DNA from 4 places in the Streptomyces sp. NPDC051064 genome. Region 2 is predicted to be linked to each of the others. Evidence: riboswitches for the same ligand, from Rfam matches in the RefSeq annotation. Region 2 holds a riboswitch; each other region holds the start of a gene.

What was found. A riboswitch is a leader RNA that binds a small molecule or an ion and turns the genes downstream of it on or off. The one in region 2 is predicted to bind cyclic di-AMP.
Region 1: it holds a riboswitch for cyclic di-AMP, as region 2 does, so the genes downstream of both, ACIBCU_RS31935 (transglycosylase family protein) here and ACIBCU_RS20105 (LysM peptidoglycan-binding domain-containing protein) in region 2, are expected to answer to the same signal.
Region 3: it holds a riboswitch for cyclic di-AMP, as region 2 does, so the genes downstream of both, ACIBCU_RS20760 (M23 family metallopeptidase) here and ACIBCU_RS20105 (LysM peptidoglycan-binding domain-containing protein) in region 2, are expected to answer to the same signal.
Region 4: it holds a riboswitch for cyclic di-AMP, as region 2 does, so the genes downstream of both, ACIBCU_RS08390 (NlpC/P60 family protein) here and ACIBCU_RS20105 (LysM peptidoglycan-binding domain-containing protein) in region 2, are expected to answer to the same signal.

The regions. Positions count from the first base shown of each region.
Region 1 is NZ_JBITFK010000010.1:254,918-259,897, reverse strand. Features, by position in the region: gene ACIBCU_RS31950 (DUF501 domain-containing protein) at 1-351, opposite strand, end outside; gene ACIBCU_RS31945 (septum formation initiator family protein) at 440-910, opposite strand; gene eno (phosphopyruvate hydratase) at 1,005-2,291, opposite strand; gene ACIBCU_RS31935 (transglycosylase family protein) at 2,623-3,315, opposite strand; cyclic di-AMP (ydaO/yuaA leader) riboswitch at 3,316-3,487, opposite strand; gene ACIBCU_RS31930 (transglycosylase family protein) at 3,778-4,755, opposite strand; gene ACIBCU_RS31925 (cytochrome P450) at 4,861-4,980, opposite strand, start outside.
Region 2 is NZ_JBITFK010000005.1:418,011-422,990, forward strand. Features, by position in the region: gene ACIBCU_RS20095 (sugar isomerase) at 1-716, shown strand, start outside; gene ACIBCU_RS20100 (hypothetical protein) at 830-1,453, opposite strand; gene ACIBCU_RS20105 (LysM peptidoglycan-binding domain-containing protein) at 1,681-2,547, opposite strand; cyclic di-AMP (ydaO/yuaA leader) riboswitch at 2,552-2,737, opposite strand; gene ACIBCU_RS20110 (hypothetical protein) at 3,095-3,325, shown strand; gene ACIBCU_RS20115 (helix-turn-helix transcriptional regulator) at 3,482-3,877, shown strand; gene ACIBCU_RS20120 (NAD(P)H-dependent oxidoreductase) at 3,963-4,415, opposite strand; gene ACIBCU_RS20125 (heavy metal translocating P-type ATPase) at 4,491-4,980, opposite strand, start outside.
Region 3 is NZ_JBITFK010000005.1:560,708-565,687, forward strand. Features, by position in the region: gene ACIBCU_RS20745 (GNAT family N-acetyltransferase) at 1-156, opposite strand, end outside; gene ACIBCU_RS20750 (HPr family phosphocarrier protein) at 322-603, shown strand; gene ACIBCU_RS20755 (GntR family transcriptional regulator) at 776-1,474, opposite strand; gene ACIBCU_RS20760 (M23 family metallopeptidase) at 1,697-2,488, opposite strand; cyclic di-AMP (ydaO/yuaA leader) riboswitch at 2,501-2,669, opposite strand; gene ACIBCU_RS20765 (pitrilysin family protein) at 2,861-4,243, opposite strand; gene ACIBCU_RS20770 (M16 family metallopeptidase) at 4,270-4,980, opposite strand, start outside.
Region 4 is NZ_JBITFK010000002.1:338,516-343,495, forward strand. Features, by position in the region: gene ACIBCU_RS08380 (NlpC/P60 family protein) at 1-8, opposite strand, end outside; gene ACIBCU_RS08385 (hypothetical protein) at 364-717, shown strand; gene ACIBCU_RS08390 (NlpC/P60 family protein) at 779-1,939, opposite strand; cyclic di-AMP (ydaO/yuaA leader) riboswitch at 1,938-2,098, opposite strand; gene pcrA (DNA helicase PcrA) at 2,357-4,795, shown strand; gene ACIBCU_RS08400 (M23 family metallopeptidase) at 4,843-4,980, opposite strand, start outside.

The DNA of each region.
Region 1 (4,980 bases), on a different contig from region 2:
CAGGACCTCGATGGCGTCACGGCGCGCGATGTAGTCCTCGTGCGCGGCGCGGTAGGCGGCCGCCAGCTCCGGGTCCGTGGTGAGCCGCTCGGTCATCTCCTTCATGACCCCGTTGGCCTCCAGCGTGCCGATCGCCGACGCGGCACGCGGACAGGTCAGGTAATACGTCGTCGGGAACGGCGTGCCGTCCTCCAGACGGGGCTGCGTCTCGACCACGTCCGGGTTGCCGCAGGGGCAGCGGTGCGCGATGGCGCGCAGCCCGCGCGGCGGCCGGCCGAGCTGGAGCTCGAACGCGGCGATGTCCGCGGCGGTGGGCGTGGTGGATTCGGTCTGCGGAGGGGGCGTGTCCATGCCTGCCTTGAATGTCATCGGTCGGACTGTATGAATCGGTACGGGGAGAAGACGCGGCGCGGGTACGGAACCCGGTGCCGGGACGGGGTCATTCGCGGTCCGCGCTGTCGACGCCGTCCCAGAGGTTCGAGTGCCAGGGCCGCCCCGTCGCCCCCGGCTCCCCCCGGCGCACCTCGGCCGCGTCCGGGTCGACCACCGTATAACCGGTCTCGCCGGGCAGCACGTAGTGCAGGTGCTGGCGCGCGAGACGGCGGATGTACGCGTCGTCCTTGAGCCGCGCCTTCTCGTCACGCAGCTCCTCGGTCCGCTCGTGCGCCTCCCGCGAGAGCCTCTCCTGATCGGCGATCTGGTCGCGCTGGGAGATGTACTGCCGCATGGGATACGCGAGGGCGACCACCAGGGAGCAGACGATCAGCGCCAGGAACGCGGCCCGCCCGGTGAGCCGCGAACGGCGGGCCTGGCGGCGGTTCTGGGACCGGTAGACGCGGGCCGCCGTCTGCTCACCGAGCAGCCGCAGCCTGGTCGCGGTGGAGAACCGGTCGCGGTCCTTCCCGGCCATGTCTCACGCCTCCCCGTTACGCACGTCCGTCCCCGCACACGGTACGGGACCGGATGCGGGGACGGACGGAGGCTGGTGCTCCGGACTCGGGCTGTCAGCCCTCGAAGCGGAACCGCGGGAACGCCGAACGACCGGCGTACACGGCGGCGTCGTCGAGGATCTCCTCGATGCGCAGCAGCTGGTTGTACTTGGCGACGCGGTCCGAGCGGGCCGGGGCACCGGTCTTGATCTGGCCGCAGTTCACGGCGACGGCGAGGTCGGCGATGGTGACGTCCTCGGTCTCACCGGAGCGGTGGGACATCATGCACTTGAAGCCGTTGCGCTGGGCCAGCTCGACGGCGTCCAGGGTCTCGGTCAGCGAACCGATCTGGTTGACCTTGACGAGCAGGGCGTTGGCCGAGCCCTCCTCGATGCCACGGGCGAGGCGCTCGGGGTTGGTGACGAACAGGTCGTCGCCGACGATCTGCACCTTGGAGCCGAGCTTGTCGGTGATGACCTTCCAGCCCGCCCAGTCGTCCTCGTACAGCGGGTCCTCGATGGAGACCAGCGGGTACGCGGAGACGAGCTCCTCGTAGTACTCGGTCATCTCGGCCGCCGAACGGGACTTGCCCTCGAACTCGTAGACGCCGTCCTTGTAGAACTCGGACGCGGCGACGTCGAGCGCGAGCGCGATGTCGCGGCCCGGGACGTAACCGGCCTCCTTGACGGCCTCGAGGATGAGGTCGAGGGCGGCGCGGTTGGACTCGAGGTTGGGGGCGAAGCCGCCCTCGTCACCGAGACCGGTGGACAGGCCCTTGGTCTTCAGGACCTTCTTCAGGGTGTGGTAGATCTCCGCACCCCAGCGCAGGGCCTCGGAGAAGGACTCGGCGCCGATCGGCGCGATCATGAACTCCTGGATGTCCACGTTGGAGTCGGCGTGCGAGCCGCCGTTCAGGATGTTCATCATCGGAACGGGCAGCAGGTGCGCGTTCGGGCCGCCGAGGTAGCGGAACAGCGGGAGGTCGGAGGCCTCGGAGGCGGCGTGCGCCACGGCCAGCGAGACACCGAGGATGGCGTTGGCGCCGAGGGAGGCCTTGTTCTCGGTCGCGTCCAGGTCGAACATCGCCTGGTCGATGAGGCGCTGCTCGGTGGCGTCGTAACCGACGAGCTCCGGGCCGATCTGCTCGATCACGGCGAGGACGGCCTTCTCGACGCCCTTGCCCTGGTAGCGGTTGGGGTCACCGTCGCGAAGCTCAATGGCCTCGAACGCACCGGTGGAGGCGCCGGACGGAACAGCAGCACGTCCCGTGCTGCCGTCGTCGAGGCCAACCTCGACCTCGACGGTGGGGTTGCCCCGGGAGTCGAGGATTTCCCTGGCTACGACGACGTCGATGGACGGCACGAGGCATCTCCTTCTGGGATCTGACACTGGTTGTGCAGGGTCACTGTGGCCTTGCGCCACGAGCCTAACCGGCTCGGCGCGCTCCGTCGGCCGTCCGCCCGTCCCCTGGGACGAAAAAGGACCCAAGGGCCTGCATTCCGGGCAAAGCTCCAGAATTCTACTGACGAGTAACCACAACAGTTGAACACTCACCCTTACGGCGAGCCCGCGTCCACACCCCGTCGGAGGGTCCGGACGCGGCCCGGCCCGGCGCGCGGGGGGTCTGCGCGCCGGGCCGGGCTCCGGGGCAGGAGGAAGACCCCGGGGTACTACCGACTGCTTCGGGTTCCGACTACTTCAGGTGGAGCTGCTGACCCGGGAAGATCAGGTCGGCCTTGTCGACGATGTCGTCGTTCAGCTTGAACAGCTTCTGCCAGCCACCCTTGACCTTCTTCGCGTCGGCGATCTTGCTGAGGGTGTCGCCGGACTTCACCTTGTACTCGCCGTCACCCTTCTCGACCTTCTCACCGGTGGGGGTGGTGACGGTCTTCTCGGGAGCCGTGCGCTTCTCGCTGCGCGTGGTGGGCTGCTCGGCCTTGCGCTCCGGCGCGGCCTGCGGGGCCGTGTCGCCGTTCTTCGCGGAGCCGGTGTCGACACCCGGGTCCACACCGTCGTTCGTCAGACCGCCGGCGCCGGCGCAGGCCCAGGCGCCCGGGCCCTGAAGGTCGAGGAGCTTCTCGGCGGCGGCTATCTGCTGGTCCTTGGTGGCCAGGTCGGCGCGGGAGGCGTACTGGGTGCCGCCGGCGGCCGCCCAGCTGGACTGCGAGAACTGCAGGCCGCCGTAGTAGCCGTTGCCGGTGTTGATGGACCAGTTGCCACCCGACTCGCACTGGGCGACGGCGTCCCAGGTGTCGACGGAGGCGGCGGAGGCGCCGGTCGCGCCCATCAGCGGTACGGCGACTGCGGCACCGGCGACACCGGCCAGGGTCGCGACACGGACGGCCTTGGACGGGCGACGGTGCTTGCCCTTGCTGGAAAGCAGCATGGTTCTCCTCACCGACGCCTACGAGGTGAGCTGTCGGGTTCGGGCCTGTGAGTTGCCCGGTCGCCCTCACTTTCGGACGACTTCACCCCTAGCCGTGTCTCCGCCCGTCTTCCGACGGCCGGGTCCGGCGCTTACCTGGGTCCCCCGCTCCTGCCTACGGCGCTTTACGCGTCGGTTCCCTTCGGCCGACGGCAGGATTCGGCGTGACGGTCGAAGGTGCCCGCGGTGCGAGCGGCTCCGACCGTAAACACACGCAACCCCCACATTCAAAGATGGACATAACGACTAATCAGCCCGTAACGCCCCCACGTGGAGGGTCGTTTTCGCAGGTCGGAGCCAATATGGACGGAGCGGGCGGACCGGACGCACCAGTTGAAGCAAAGAGACCCATGTCTCACTTACGCATAAGCGGACATAGGCCTCTGAACTACCCCCTCTTTCGGGGTGTTTTCACGCTTTTGATCAGTTGGTGGCGGCCTCCGCCCGGCTGCCCTGCGCGTCCGCCCCGAGGTCCAGGGTCTGGCCGGGAAGGATCAGGTCCGGGTCGGAGCCCAGCTCGTCCTCGTTGGCCGCGTAGAGCGCGGTCCAGCCGCCGGGAAGCTCCTGCGCGTCGGCGATCGCCCAGAGGTTGTCGCCCTCGCGGACGGTGTACGTCCCCTCCGCGCCCTGACGCGCGTCGGATTCACCGCGCGAGGCGTGGCGGCCGGACTCGCGCCCGTCGTCCTGGCCGGTCCTGGCGGTCGCCTCAGGGGCCGGCGTGCCGCGGTGCTTGCCGCCCTCCTCCGTGCCGCCCTTCGGGGCGCCGGACGTCCCGGAGGCCTCGGGGGACGGAGTGGCGGACGGCGTCGTGCCGGCCTCGTCACCCTCGCCCGTCCTGCCGTCGGACGCGTCCCGGCCCGCCTCGCCCTTCGCGTCGGAGTCGTCCGAGGTGGCGGCGTCGTCCGAGCTGTCCGCCGGGTCGGTCGCGTCGGAGGAAGGCGTCCCGGACGGCGTCGCGGAATCCGAGGGCTCGGCCGAGGGCTCGGCGGACTCCTCGCCGCCCGGGTCGACGCCGGGCAGCCCCTCGTCCAGGGAGAGCCCGGAGATCACCGAGCAGCTGGCCCACGCCTGCGGTCCCTTGTCGTCCAGGATCTTCTCCGCGACCGCTATCTGCTGCGAGCGGCTGGCGAGGTCGGCGCGCGGCGCGTACGCCGTGCCACCGTAGGCCGACCAGGTGTCCTGCGAGAGCTGCAGGCCACCGTAGTAGCCGTTGTCGAGGTCGGCACTCCACATGCCACCGCTCTCGCACTCGGCGACCCGGTCCCAGGTCGACGCGTCGGCGGCCTGTGCGCCGCCCGCGCCGAGCAGCGGGATGGCAATGGCCGATCCGGTGACGCCTGCAGCGACGACGATGGCGGGTGCCTGACGAGGGCGACGGTGTCTGCCGGTCGCGGAGCCCATGGGATTGCCTTCCGTGTGACTGACGTGTGACGGGTGAGTCGAACGGTGAACCTAGCCGTACTCGAACGTGTGTCACAAGTCGATGCAGCGGAGATCACGTGAAAGTCACAGAGTTGACAGGCTGTCACTTTTTTCCACCCGATGTCCGGGACCGAACTCCACGGGAAGCGTGCGCAGTCCACGCATGATGAGCCCGCCGCGCCAGCGCAAATCGGCAGGTTCCGC
Region 2 (4,980 bases):
AGGGCGAGTCGGACGCCTACGCCGCCTCGGAGTTCCCCTTCGGGCGCACGTACGACCGGGTCGTCGCGCTGACGCGGTCGGGGACGACCACGGAGGTCCTCGGCCTGCTGACGCGGCTGCGGGGCGCCACCCGGACCGTCGCCGTCACCGCTGACCCGCGGACCCCGGTGATGGCCGCGGCCGACGATGTGGTGGTCCTCGACTTCGCCGACGAACGGTCCGTGGTCCAGACGAGGTTCGCGACGACCGCGCTGACGCTGCTCCGGGCCCATCTCGGGCTGCACACCGAGGACGTCGTACGGGACGCGGAGACCGCGCTTGCGGAGCCGCTGCCCGAAGGGCTCCTGGAATGCGCCCAGTTCAGCTTCCTGGGGCAGGGGTGGACGGTAGGGATCGCCAACGAGGCGGCGCTCAAGATGAAGGAGGCGTCCCTGTCCTGGACCGAGTCGTACCCGGCGATGGAGTACCGCCACGGCCCCATCAGCATCGCCACGGCCGGGACCGCGACCTGGATGTTCGGCACCGCTCCGGAAGGGCTACGGGAGCAGGTGCTGGCGACCGGGGCCCGCTGGGTGGAGAGCGGACTGGACCCGCTGGCCGACCTGGTCCGGGTCCAGCGGCTGGCGATCGCCCGCGCGGCGGCCCGTGGCCTCGACCCCGACCTGCCGCGCCATCTGACCAGGTCGGTGGTGCTCGGCACGGCTCCGGGAGCCTGACGGCTCCACGGCATGCCTAGGGCCTTTCGTTCGGATCCGGCGCGATCCGAACGAGAGGCCCTGACCACCGGGCCGGTCGTCCGGCCCGGTGCTCAGGCATGGCCCTGAAGAGGTCAGGCCTCTTCGAAGTAGGCGTCCAGCGCCTCGTCGAGCTCCGCCGTCCACCCCTTGAGGTCGCCCCGGGATCCGGCTTCGACCTCGGCGTTGAACCACCGGCGGCTCGACAGGTGGACCGTCACGGTGAACCGGCGCCCGAAGCGGCCGGTCTTGACCTCGACCGCGCCGATCTCGGCCCAGTCGAACTCAGCCTCCTGGTCGTCGAGGCGGAAGCGGACGCCGTCCGCGTCCACTCTGATGGATCCGCGCCGGTCGCTGACCTCGAAGACGGGGCCGTCCTCATCGGCGGCACTCTTGCCGGGCACGGGCCCGGCCTCCGGGGCCGTCCCGTCGGCCGGGGCCTCATCGTCGTCCCCGGCCGTGCCGTCGGAGGCCGCGTCGTCCACGGCGGTGTCCTCGGGGGCGGCCGCGGATTCATCCACGGCCCCCTCGGCGAGCGCGTCCGCAGTCCCGGTCTCCCGGGTCTCCTCGGCCTCCTCGGGCTTCTGGGGCGCCGCCTTCTCCGCCTCCGCCTCCGCCTCCGTCCGCGCGGGGGCAGGGGCCGTCAGGCCGGGGATGTACGCCGGGTCTGTCCCCGCGGCGAACTCGGGCTTGGTGTTCGAATCTATGCGCTGCTCCACGGCGGGCAGTATGGACGACGAACCTGTACGAGACCAGTCACCCGTGCCCCGCCCGGCCTGTCGGCGACACCTCGGCCGCCCTGACGCCGACGGCGGCCGAGCCTCCGGACCCTATCGGCGCCGGAAAACGGACGACGGGTGGTGCGGGTTCCGCCGAACCCGCACCACCCGTCACTTCTGTCCCTCTGTCACACGCCCGTGCGCCAGCGGTCCCGCCTCGGCGAGGCTCAGTAGGCCCCGAAGACGTTGTCGATGGAGCCGTACTTGTCCGCGGCGTAGTTGCACGCGGCCGTGATGTTGGCGACCGGGTCGTAGCTGTCCATCGACGTACCGGGCACGTGGTAGGCCTGGAAGGTCGGGTCGATGACCTGCAGCAGACCCTTGGACGGGACGCCGTTGATCGCGTTGATGTCCCAGTTGTTGATGGCCTGGGGGTCGCCCGCGGACTCGCGGATGATGTTCCGGTGGATGCCCTCGTAGCTGCCGGGGATGCCGTGCTCGGCCATGACGGCGAGCGACTCCTTGATCCAGCCGTCGAGGTCGTCCGTGTACGAGACCGGCTCGGCGGCCGGAGCGGCCTCGGCGGCGGGTGCGCCTTCCGCGGCGGTGGGGGTGCTCGTGCGCTCCGAACGGTCGGCGCGGTCGGCGCTCTCCGCGGCACGGTCGGACGAGGCGGAGGCCTTGGATTCGGCCTTGTCGCCCTTGTCCGCCGACTTGTTCTCGGCCTTGCCGCCGATGGTCAGCTTCAGACCCGGGTGAATCAGGTCGGGGTTTGCGCCGACAACCTTCTCGTTGTCCTCGTACAGGGCCTTCCAGCCACCGTTCACGGAATGCTCACGCGCGATCTTTGCAAGGGTGTCACCCAAGATCACGGAATAGGTGGTGGACTTGGACTTCTGCGCGGCAATTCCCTTGCCGGACGCGGCAGTCGACGTCGCAGCCTTTTCCACGGCGGCCGGCTGGGCCGGGGCCGCGAAGGCGCCGGTCGCACCGATCAGAGGAAGGGCCAGGGCGGCTCCGCCCGTGCTCACGGCGATGATGCCACGGGTGAGCGAACTGGTCCTGGAACGACGGTGCTTACCGTTTTCGGGCATGCTGAATTCCTCTCCGTCGCCTGCGAAGTGAGCTGTCGGGTTCGGGCTGGAGATGCCCGGCCGCACGCGAATGCGACTTCACCCCGAGCCGCTCCGGAAACCGGATCGGCGCTTACTTGGGTCCCCCGCTCCTGCCGTACGAGAAGTGGTCGGGTAACCGGACGGCGGCAGGATTCGGCGTTCCGCCCGGAGTGATGGTGACCGTAGGCGAGAAATAGGGAAAGGAACAAGCCTGGCGCGATGATCACAATTCATTCGCAAGATCAATTCTCGGGAATTCATGTAATCCACCCCACATCGCGCCGCCCATTTCTCTTGGCGCAGAAGGGAACCGACTGCCGCGCCCCTGCGTCCGGGACCCATAAGGTGACCCTGGTCACGGAGTCCGATTCGGGCGATTTGCGCCCACGCGAAGGCCCCAGGTCACACGAAATGACCTTTTATGGATTACAGGATTAATTCCAAAAAACCGCCTTAAATCGGGCATATGACTCACAGCTGAGACCCAGGCGCATACCGAGGGCGCCCACGTGGAACCGATCCGCCTATGACTGAAAGCCCTCTCGCCTCGGCGCCCCGGATCACTGTCCTGCCCGTCCAGCCCGGGGATCCCCCCTTCCGGATCGTGGAGATCGACGGAGAGGTGATCGGGAGCGCGACGGCGATGACGGATGTGCTGATCGCCGCCGCGGCGGCCGGCATTCCGGTCCACGACCTCGACGACCCGGCCGTCATCCGCTGGGTGGGCGGCGGCAAGCTCACCTGGAAGCCGCGCTGAGCGGGGCGGCAGGGGGCGGTGGGGGTGCGGTCGGCGGATCAGGCGCCCGGCGGAGGCTCGCACGTCGCGGGACCGGCCCGCGAGAGACGCGCAGATGCTGGGTATATTCCACAGATGCCTTGCAAATGCAAGCCTTTGAGCCATATCGTGCATCACATGCAGACCTACACCATCGGGCAGGCGGCACGTCTTCTCGGCGTGAGCCCGGACACCGCCCGCCGCTGGGCGGACGCCGGTCGGGTAGCGACCCATCGCGACGAGGGCGGGCGCCGCCTCATCGACGGCCGCGATCTGGCCGCGTTCTCGATCGAGGTCGGTCAGGCCTCCCCCGGCGAGGAGGAGGTCCCCTACACCTCGGCGCGCAACGCCTTCCCCGGCATCGTCACCGCGGTGAAGCTGGGCGACGTAGCGGCACAGGTGGAGATCCAGGCCGGCCCGCACCGCCTCGTCTCGCTGCTGACCCGGGAAGCCGTGGAGGAACTGGGACTCGAGGTCGGCATGCAGGCCACGGCCCGCGTGAAGTCGACCAGCGTGCACATCGACCGCACCTGACGCGGCATCTGCCGCCCGGGAGCAGCGGCATCACCCAGGAGGTGCCGACCCGGGCGGTGGGAGGGCGACCGTAGCCGGGAGTCTGTCAGCCCATCAGTCCGGCGGCGAGGGTAGCCCCCAGTTCCCAGCACGCCTCCGTGTCGGCCTTGCCCGGCTCACCGGTGACGGTCACGGCATCGGCCGTACGCCGCCATCCGAGGCCCGTGGTGATCGTCTCGATGGACCGTACGGCGCCGGTGACGTCGTTGCCGCCGTGCACGTAGTAACCGAAGGGCCGGCCCTTCGTCCCGTCCAGGCACGGGTAGTAGACCTGGTCGAAGAAGTGTTTCAGGGCGCCGGACATGTACCCGAGGTTCGCCGGGGTGCCGAGGAGGTAGCCGTCGGCCGCGAGCACATCGGAGGCCGTGGCGGAGAGCGCCGCCCGTCGCACGACCCGGACGCCTTCGATGTCCTCCGTCGTCGCGCCGGAGAGCACCGCCTCGAACAGCGCCTGGCAGTTGGGCGAGGGGGTGTGATGCACGATCAGCAGAGTGGCCACGCCCCCGAACCTACCCGTTCACCGATTCCCGCGTCCCCGTCGAGGGACGCGGGGCCGCGAGGCGCGGACGCCCTTTCAGCCGGCGGCGCGGAAGCCGCGCAGCCGGAGGCTGTTGCCGACGACGAAGACCGACGAGAACGCCATGGCCGCACCGGCGATCATGGGGTTGAGCAGGCCGGCGGCGGCGAGCGGGAGGGCCGCCACGTTGTAGGCGAAGGCCCAGAACAGGTTCGAGCGGATCGTGCCCAGCGTCCTGCGGGAGAGCCGGATCGCGTCGGCGGCCACCCGCAGGTCCCCGCGTACGAGAGTCAGGTCACCGGCCTCGATGGCGGCGTCCGTGCCCGTCCCCATGGACAGACCCAGGTCCGCCTGGGCGAGCGCGGCCGCGTCGTTGACCCCGTCGCCGACCATGGCGACGCTGCGTCCTTCCGCCTGGAGCCTCCTGACGACCTCGACCTTGTCCTGCGGCATCACCTCGGCGATGACCTCGTCGATGCCGACCTCGGCAGCGACGGATGCGGCGACCGCCTTGTTGTCGCCGGTCAGCAGGACGGGGGTCAGCCCG
Region 3 (4,980 bases), 140 kb from region 2:
TTCGTCGGACACCTGCTCGTAGAAGCTGACCAGCCGCTCGGCATCGTCCGTGGTGATGGGCCTGATCCGCGCGGTGCCACCGTCGCGGAGTACCACGTCCGCCTCCCAGTGGTCGGGGTACGCGTGATGCGGACTCTGCTCCGGAGTGGGCTCCATGGGCAAAGCCTACGGCTCGTGGCACCGGTAGCGGCGGGATCTCGACAGGGGCACGCTGGGGGTGCCGGCGGACGGCGGGCAGGCCGGTGACGGTGCCGGGCACGGCAGCGCGCACTGCATGAGAGACTGGTCTAGACAACCCATTGTTACGTGAAGGGCAGAACCATGGCTGAGCGCCGCGTCAACGTCGGTTGGGCCGAGGGCCTGCACGCCCGCCCCGCTTCCATCTTCGTCCGTGCCGCCACGGCCTCCGGCGTCCCCGTGACGATCTCCAAGGCCGACGGCAACCCGGTGAACGCCGCCTCCATGCTCGCGGTGCTCGGCCTGGGCGCCCAGGGCGGCGAGGAGATCGTGCTCGCATCCGAGGCGGACAACGCCGAGGCCGCCCTGGACCGTCTGGCCAAGCTGGTCGCCGAAGGGCTCGAGGAGCTCCCGGAGACCGTCTGATTCCGGCCACTTCGAACCGGATTTTTTTCTGCGAAAAGCCGCGGCACCCCCGACCGGGAGCCGCGGCTTTTCCGTTTCCCGAAGCGGAGCGGACAGAGCTCCGGAAAGAATGGATCAGGGCAGCAAAAAGAAAGCCCTCCGATAATTACTCTCTTTGTATACGGCGCAATTGTTAATGACGGACTCCCCCGATGTTTACGGGGTGTTGCGAAGTCCTCACCCGGGCCTGGCCGGGCGTGTGCCCCGGCGCGAGCCGCAGTCGGTGGGCCGCTGTCGCCCGCTCGGCGTGCTGGATGGCGAGCGCCCTGGCCCGCTCCGCGTCGCGGCGGGCGACGGCGTCGACAAGAGCGCCGTGCTCGGCCCAGGAGTCCGCGGGGCGGACCGGCTGCTCGACCGCGTACATCCAGGCGATCTTGTGCCGGAGCTGGGTGAGCAGAGCGATCAGCGCGGGGCTCCCCGAGGCCTGCGCCAGCGTCTCGTGGAACCAGCCCCCCAGGGAGCGCAGGTCCTCCCCCTCGCCCCGGCGCACCCGCTCCTGGCCCAGCCTGACCAGGCCGCGGAGCACCTTGAGATGCGCCTCGGTGCGGCGCTGCGCCGCGCGCGCGGCCCCGAGGGGCTCCAGGAGCATGCGTATCTCCAGGAGGTCGGCCGCCTCCTGCTCGGTGGGCTCGGCGACACAGGCACCCGCGTGCCGGCGGGTGACGACGAACCCTTCGGACTCCAGGGTGCGCAGCGCCTCGCGTACCGGGACGCGGGAGACGCCGTATCGACGCGCGAGCACCTCTTCGGTGAGGCGGCTGCCGCGTTCGAAGACACCGGAGACGATGTCGTCACGGATTGCCGTGCATACCGAATGCGCGGGAATGCGCATGTCCGAACCTCCGCCTTAATCCCCGCGAAACGCGGCCGATCGACGCCTGTTCTGTGACTCTATTGCAACCGGCCGGAATTTCCGATGGCGGGGTGGAATCCATGGATATCTTTTGGCCAGGGAGCACTTCCGCGGGGGCTATGGCACGCATCTGCCCCGGGGCACGGCGAAGGCCCCGGCGGGTGCCGGGGCCTTCGTCGGAGATCGCGGTGCTGCGTGGGGTCAGACCTGGACGCCGTGGGCGCGGAGGTAGGCGACGGGGTCCATGTCCGAGCCGTACTCGGGGGTCGTCCGGGCCTCGAAGTGCAGATGCGGCCCGGTGGAGTTGCCTGTCGAGCCGGAGAGGCCGATCTGCTCGCCGGAGCCGACGCTCTGGCCGACGGAGACGCCGATCGAGGAGAGGTGGCCGTACTGGGTGTACGTGCCGTCCTTCATCCTGAGCACGATGTTGTTGCCGTAGGCGCCACCCCAGCCGGCCTCGACGACCGTACCGGCGCCGACCGCGACGACCGAGGTGCCGGACGCGGCCTGGAAGTCCACGCCGGAGTGGGAGCCGGAGGACCAGAGCGCGCCACCGGACTTGTAGCCGGTGGTGACGTGGGAACCGGCGACCGGGAGGTGGAAGGCGTTGAGCCGGGCGCGCTCGGCGGCGCGGGCGGCGCGCGCCTTCTCCTCGCGGGCCTCCTTGGCGCGGGCCTCCGCCTTGCGCTTGGCCTCGGCCTTCGCCTTCGCCTTGGCCTTCGCTTCGGCCGCGGCCTTCGCGGCGACGTCGGCCTGGTGCTTCTGGGCCTTCGCCTGAGCCTCGATCTGGGCGGCGAGGGTGGTGTCGAGGGCGACCGTCTGGGTCAGGCCGGTGCTGCCCGCGGTGACCTCGGAGTCCGCGGCGAGGGCCGGGGAGGCCGTGGCACCGAGTACGCCGGTGGTGGCCAGGGCGGCGACGCCGGCGACCCTGGCACTCTTGCGCGTCAGGCGGCTCGGGGCACGGTGCTTCCCGGTGGCACGGATGAACGCCATGGAGGGGCTGGTCCTTTCCTTCCTTCTCGCCTACCGGGTTAGCTGACGGGTTCGGAGCAGGAAGGTCTCCTACGGGCCCCTGAGCCTCCGACGAGGTACAGGGATCCGATTCACCCCAGGGACTTCATGGGTCCCCGGCTCCCCAGGCTCGCGCCTGACGGGGACTCGGCGATGGCTGTCCGGCGCCGCGGGCGCGGCAATCGTCCGGCGGACAGCCGCGCCGACGCTAGATCGGGAGACTTTCCCCCGCCAAACGGAAAGGGCCTTTTGTCGCACATCCCACAGGACGAATTGCTACCTTCTCTGCAATACGGACAAATGACGGAACCCCGGCGGAAGTACAGCCGCCGGGGTCCGTCATGTCCGGTTCTTTCAGCCGCTGACGACCGACACCTCACCGATACCGAGCGCCTCCACGGGCTCCTTGATCTGAGCGGCGTCCCCGACCAGGACGGTGACCAGCCGGTCGACCGGGAACGCGTTGACCACGGCGGCGGTCGCCTCGACCGTGCCGGTGTCGGCCAGGCGTGCGTACAGCTTCGCCTGGTAGTCGTCCGGGAGGTGCTGCTCCACCTGGTCGGCCAGGGTGCCCGCGACGGACGCCGCCGTCTCGTACTTGAGCGGGGCGACGCCCACGAGGTTCTGCACGGCGGTCTCCCGCTCGGCGTCGGTGAGCCCCTCGGCCGCGAGGGTGCGCAGGACCTTCCAGAGGTCGTCCAGCGCGGGACCGGTGGACTCGGTGTCGACGGAGCCGCTGATGGCGAGCATCGCGGCACCCGCCGCCCCGGACGAGGAACCGGGCGCCGTCGAGCGCAGCACCTGTCCGAAGGCCCGGACGCCGTAGGTGTAGCCCTTCTCCTCACGCAGCACGCGGTCCAGCCGGGAGGTCAGAGTGCCTCCCAGGCAGTACGTGCCGAGGACCTGGGCGGGCCACACGCTGTCGTGCCGGTCCGCGCCGATCCGGCCGATCAGCAGCTGCGTCTGCACGGCTCCCGGACGGTCCACGATGACCACACGGCCGGTGTCGTCCGCGGTGATCGGAGGCACGGGCCGGGCCTGGCCGGCATTGCCCGACCAGTCACCGACGGTGTCGGAGAGCAGCGCGTCCAGGTCCACGTCGGTGAGGTCGCCGACGACGACCGCCGTCGCCGTGGACGGGCGCACATGGGCGTCGTAGAAGGCGCGTACGGCGGCGGCGTCGATGCGCCGGACCGTCTCCTCGGTGCCCTGGCGCGGGCGTGACATCCGTGCGGTGGCGGGGAAGAGCTCCTTGGAGAGCTGCTTGGCCGCGCGCCGGGCCGGGTTGGCCTGCTCGTGCGGGATCTCGTCGAGGCGGTTGCCCACCAGGCGCTCGATCTCGCTCTCCGCGAAGGCCGGGGCCCGCAGAGCCTCTGCGACCAGGCCGAGGGCCTTGGTCAGCCGGGAGACCGGTACCTCCAGGGAGACGCGGACACCCGGGTGGTCCGCGTGGGCGTCCAGCGTGGCGCCGCACCGCTCCAGTTCGGCGGCGAACTCCTCCGCGGAGTGCTTGTCCGTGCCCTCGGACAGCGCGCGCGCCATGATCGTGGCCACACCGTCCAGTCCCTCGGGCTCCGCGTCCAGCGGGGCGTCGAGGAAGATCTCCACGGCGACGACCTGCTGGCCGGGCCGGTGGCAGCGCAGCACGGTCAGCCCGTTGGGCAGGGCGCCGCGCTCGGGCGCGGGGAAGGCCCAGGGCCTGGCCTCGCCGGCGGTCGGCTGCGGGTGGTACTCCATCGCTACTCCAGTCACGGCGGCGTCGGTCACTTGTCGGCCCCCTCGGGCGCGTCGGTGCCCTCGGTCTCGTCGGCCGGTTCGACCGGCTCGTAGACCAGGACCGCACGGTTGTCGGGGCGCAGGTGCGCCCGGGCGGCTGCCTTGACCTCGTCGGCCGTCACTTCGAGCACACGGCCCACCGCGGTCAGGGCGAGCTGCGGGTCGCCGAACAGGACGGCGTAACGGCACAGTTCGTCCGCGCGGCCGGCGACCGTGCCGAGACGGTCGAGCCACTCGCGCTCCAACTGCGCCTGAGCGCGTTCCATCTCCTCCGGCGTGGGGCCCTCCTCGGCGAAGCGGGCCAGCTCCTCGTCGACGGCCGCCTCGATCTGCGGCACCTCGACGCCACCGGACGTCTTGACGTCCAGCCAGCCGAGCGACGGCGCGCCGGCCAGCCTGAGCAGCCCGAATCCGGCGGCCACCGCCGTACGGTCGCGGCGCACCAGCCGGTTGTGCAGGCGCGACGACTCGCCGCCGCCGAGCACGGTCAGGGCCAGGTCCGCGGCGTCGCACTCGCGGGTGCCGTCGTGCGGCAGCCGGTAGGCGGCCATCAGCGCACGCGCGGGGACCTCCTCCTGGACCACTTCGCGCAGCTGCTCGCCGATGATGCCGGGCAGCGTGCCGTCGCGCGGGGGCTGCTTGCCGTCGTGCGAGGGGATGGAGCCGAAGTACTTCTCGATCCAGGCGAGCGTCTGCTC
Region 4 (4,980 bases), on a different contig from region 2:
GCGGCCACGGGGGTGGTGCGTCCTTCCGTTCGACTGCCCGTCGGTGGGTGCCGCGGGCCCGCCGGGGTCCGGCGGCGGGTCACCACAGGGGGGAGTGGCCCGCCGCCGGATTCCTGGCGGGGCGACCGGGAGCCGCCCGGTACGGGGGCGGTGGTGCAGAGCCGGTCACCTGGGAGGGACGCTAAACCCGGCGCACAGGGAAGAGGTGTAATGACAGCTATTGCCCTCATATGCTGTTTCGTTTCCGTCGGTTGACCGGAAAAATCAACCGGAGTCCGGCAATCCGCGCAGGGTCCGGGGGAACTCATCAGTAAGTCGTACCTGGCCGAAGAGTGGTGATATGGCCGCGGTTAGGCTGCGGCCATGGACGTACTCATCAATGTCTTCGTGGCCCTGCACATCATCGGTATCGCCTCCCTGCTGGGCGGCTTCCTGACCCAGATGAAGGCCATGGGGGCAGGCACGGCATGCTTCGTCCCGGCCATGCTGCACGGCGCGCTCACCATGCTCGTCACGGGTGTCGCCCTGGTCGGGCTCAACCAGGCCGACGACCAGAGCGTGAACAACGTCAAGATCGGCGTCAAGCTGCTGGTCCTGATCGTGGTCCTGGCGCTCGTCTACGTGAAGCGGGACGAGGAGAAGGTCGGCAAGGGCGCGTTCGCCGCCGTCGGCGGGCTGACGGTCGCCAACATCTTCATCGCCACGCTCTGGACCTGAGCGCGCACGGGCGGGCCCGGGGCTGTGCCCCGGGCCCGCCCGCCGGTGGTGCTGCCGCGCGTCACGCGGGGCGCACGCTGCCGTAGATCGGCATGTAGTAGATCGACTCCTCGCGGACGTTCGCACCCGGCTTCGGCGCGTGGATCATCATGCCGTCGCCCTTGTAGATGCCGACGTGGCTGATGTCGTCGTAGAAGAAGACCAGGTCTCCCGGCTGCAGATCCGCCGTGGCCACCCGGGTGCCGACCTCGACCTGGTCCCAGGTGGTGCGGGGCAGATCGACGCCCGCCTCCTTCCAGGCCGCCTGGGTGAGCCCGGAGCAGTCGTACGAGGACGGGCCAGTCGCCCCCCAGACGTACGGCTTGCCGATCTGGGCGCGTGCGAAGGCCAGGACCTTCTCGGCCTTCGAGGCGTAGCCGCTGTCGGAGCCCGTGCCGCCGGTCTCCGTGCCGGTGCCCGAGCCGGCATCCTCCTTCGCGGCCTCCTCCTTGGCGGCCTGCTCGGCCTTCTCCTTCGCGGCCTGCTGCCGGGCCAGCTCCTCGGCCTTGCGCTTGGCCTCGGCCTCCTTCTCGCGCTCCAGCTCCGCGAGTCGCGCCTTCTCCTCGGCGGTCAGCTCCGACAGCAGCGAGCGGGCCTCGGTGAGCTTCGTCTGCACCTGCTGCTTGCTGGTGCGCAGCGTGGCCTGCGACTCGGTGAGCGTCTCCAGGCTCTTCGTCGCCTCGACGCGCTTCGCCGCCGCCTCCTTCTGCTGCGTACGGAAGTCGGCGACCGCCTTCTGCTGCTGGCTGGTCATCCGGGCCATCAGCTGGTCCTGGTCGAAGTACGACTGCGGGTCGTCCGCGAGGAAGAACGTCGCCGTCGGGGCGATCGAGCCGCTGCGGTACTGCGCGGCGGCGTAGTTGCCCAGCTCCCGGCGCGTCTCGTTGAGCTTGTCGGCCCGCTTCGCCGCGGCCTCCAGCAGCGCGTCGACCTTGGAGCGCTGCTCGGCCGACGCGCTCTTCGCCTTGTTGTACTGCTGCGTCGCGGTGCCGGCCTGCCGGTACAGGGCGTCGACCTTCTTCTGCACTTCCTCGATGCTGGGCTTGGGCTCGGCGGGGGCTGCCGTCGCGCTCTGCGTGGAGAGCAGGGTGACGGAGGCGAGCGCCGCGGTCGTGAGACCGACGGCGGGGGTGGTGGTGCGCACCCGGGTGCGCGGCTTGCGATGCGACGCCAAGGCCGGCATCTCCTTCCGTGGACCGCCTACCGGGTTAGCTGTCGGGTTCGGGCGGAACGGAAGGCTGCCCTACGGTCCGGTGGAGACGGACCGATTCACCCCGGTGCTGCGTGTGGGTCCCCGGTTCCGGACACCCTTCGGGGGGTACGGATTCGGCGGGGGTGCCCGTGTGGCGCGGTTCGCCTCAAGGGGGTACGGGGCACCCGTCGGAGCACGCTAGCCAACCCGTGGTGTCCCTGTGAAGGTTGATGTTCGATATGCCCGATACATTTTCGTGACCTTTTCCGGGTGGCGGTCCACGGGCCGGGGAACCACCCTGGAATCTCACGTTCTGTGGGTGGATGATCTCGTTACGCACACGGTCCGGGGCCCTTGTCGCCGATGCGGCCCCGGGCTGTCGGTGCGGCCGCCTAGACTCGTGAGGCGATGAGCAGCCTCTTTGACGACAGTTTCCTGACCGGCCTCCAGCAAGCGGAGGACGGCCCCCCGCCGCCCCCCGAGGAGCACGCGCCCGAAGCGGTGCCGGAGGGCCTCTTCGAGGACGTCTTCGACGCGCCTCCGCCGCCGCGTGACGCCTACTACCGCGACGGTGCCCCGCGCCCCGTCACCGACTCCGCCGCGCTGCTCGAAGGGCTGAACACCGAGCAGCGTGCCGCCGTCGTGCACGCCGGGTCCCCCCTGCTCATCGTCGCCGGGGCCGGCTCGGGCAAGACCAGGGTGCTCACCCACCGGATCGCCCATCTGCTGGCCGAGCGAGGGGTCCATCCGGGGCAGATCCTCGCGATCACCTTCACCAACAAGGCCGCCGGCGAGATGAAGGAGCGCGTCGAGGACCTCGTGGGCCCGCGCGCCAACGCCATGTGGGTCATGACCTTCCACAGCGCCTGTGTGCGGATCCTGCGCCGTGAGTCGAAGCGCCTGGGCTTCACCTCCTCGTTCTCGATCTACGACGCCGCCGACTCCAAGAGGCTCATGGCGCTGGTCTGCCGCGATCTGGACCTCGACCCGAAGCGCTACCCGCCGAAGTCGTTCACGGCGAAGGTCTCGAACCTGAAGAACGAGCTGATCGACGAGGAGACGTTCGCGGGTCAGGCCGCCGACGGCTTCGAGAAGACGCTGGCCCAGGCCTACGCGCTCTACCAGGCGCGGCTGCGCGAGGCCAACGCCCTGGACTTCGACGACATCATCATGACGACGGTCCACCTGCTCCAGGCGTTCCCCGACGTCGCCGAGCACTACCGCCGCCGCTTCCGGCACGTCATGGTCGACGAGTACCAGGACACCAACCACGCCCAGTACACCCTGGTGCGCGAGCTGGTGGGCCCGGCCGGCGAGGACGACGCCCCGGGCGAGCTGTGCGTCGTCGGTGACGCGGACCAGTCGATCTACGCCTTCCGCGGCGCGACCATCCGCAACATCCTCCAGTTCGAGGAGGACTATCCGGACGCGACCACGATCATGCTGGAGCAGAACTACCGCTCCACACAGACGATCCTCTCCGCCGCCAACGCCGTCATCGAGCGCAACGAGAGCCGCCGCCCCAAGAACCTCTGGACGAACGCGGGCGCCGGCACCCGTATCGCCGGCTACGTCGCGGACACCGAGCACGACGAGGCGCAGTTCGTCGCCGACGAGATCGACCGGCTGACGGACTCCGGGGACGCGAAGGCGGGCGACGTCGCCGTCTTCTACCGCACGAACGCCCAGTCCCGTGTCTTCGAAGAGATCTTCATCCGCGTCGGACTGCCCTACAAGGTGGTCGGCGGAGTGCGCTTCTACGAGCGCAAGGAGGTCAGGGACGTCCTGGCCTACCTCCGGGTGCTGTCCAACCCCGAGGACACCGTCCCGCTGCGCCGCATCCTCAATGTGCCCAAGCGGGGCATCGGCGACCGGGCCGAGGCGATGATCGACGCCCTGTCGATGCGCGAGAAGATCTCCTTCCCGCAGGCGCTGCGCCGGGTGGACGAGGCGTACGGCATGGCGGCCCGGTCGGCGAACGCCGTGAAGCGGTTCAACACGCTGATGGAGGAGCTCCGCACGATCGTGGAGTCCGGCGCCGGCCCGGCGGTCGTGGTGGAGGCCGTCATGGAGCGGACCGGCTATCTCGCCGAACTCCAGGCATCCACCGACCCGCAGGACGAGACCCGTATCGAGAACCTCCAGGAGCTCGCGTCCGTCGCTCTCGAATTCGAGCAGGAGCGGGCGGAGGAGGAGGGTGCGGGCACCCTCGCCGAGTTCCTGGAGAAGGTCGCGCTCGTCGCCGACGCCGATCAGATCCCCGACGAGGACGAGGACGGCTCCGGCGTCGTCACGCTGATGACGCTGCACACCGCGAAGGGCCTCGAATTCCCCGTGGTGTTCCTGACGGGCATGGAGGACGGCGTTTTCCCGCACATGCGCGCGCTGGGACAGGTGAAGGAGCTGGAGGAGGAGCGCCGGCTCGCCTACGTGGGCATCACGCGCGCCCGGGAGCGCCTGTATCTGACCCGGGCGTCGATGAGGAGTGCGTGGGGGCAGCCCTCGTACAACCCGCCGTCGCGGTTCCTGGAGGAGATCCCGGACCAGCACCTGGAGTGGAAGCGCAAGGGGCCGATGGCGGCTCCGGCGGGGCCGACGTCCGGCATCACGTCGTCGCTGTCCTCGTCGCGCTCGAAGTCCGGGCCGTCGGGGTTCGCGACCCGGCGCACCTCCGAGAAGCCGGTGGTCACGCTGGTGGTCGGGGACCGGGTCACGCACGACCAGTTCGGCCTGGGCACGGTGACGGCGGTCGAGGGGTTCGGCGACCAGGCGAAGGCGACGGTCGACTTCGGCGACGAGCGGCCCAAGAAGCTGCTGCTGCGCTACGCGCCGGTCGAGAAGCTCTGACCCGGGCCGGCCGTCACAGGGGGGCAGCCCTCATGTGACGGCCGGACTCAGTTCGGGTTGATGCCGTGGCTGCGGAGCCAGGGCATGGGGTCGATCGCGGAGCCGCCACCGGGCCGTACCTCGAAGTGCAGGTGCGGGCCGGTGGAGTTGCCGGAGTTCCCCGAGTAGGCGATGACGTCGCCCGC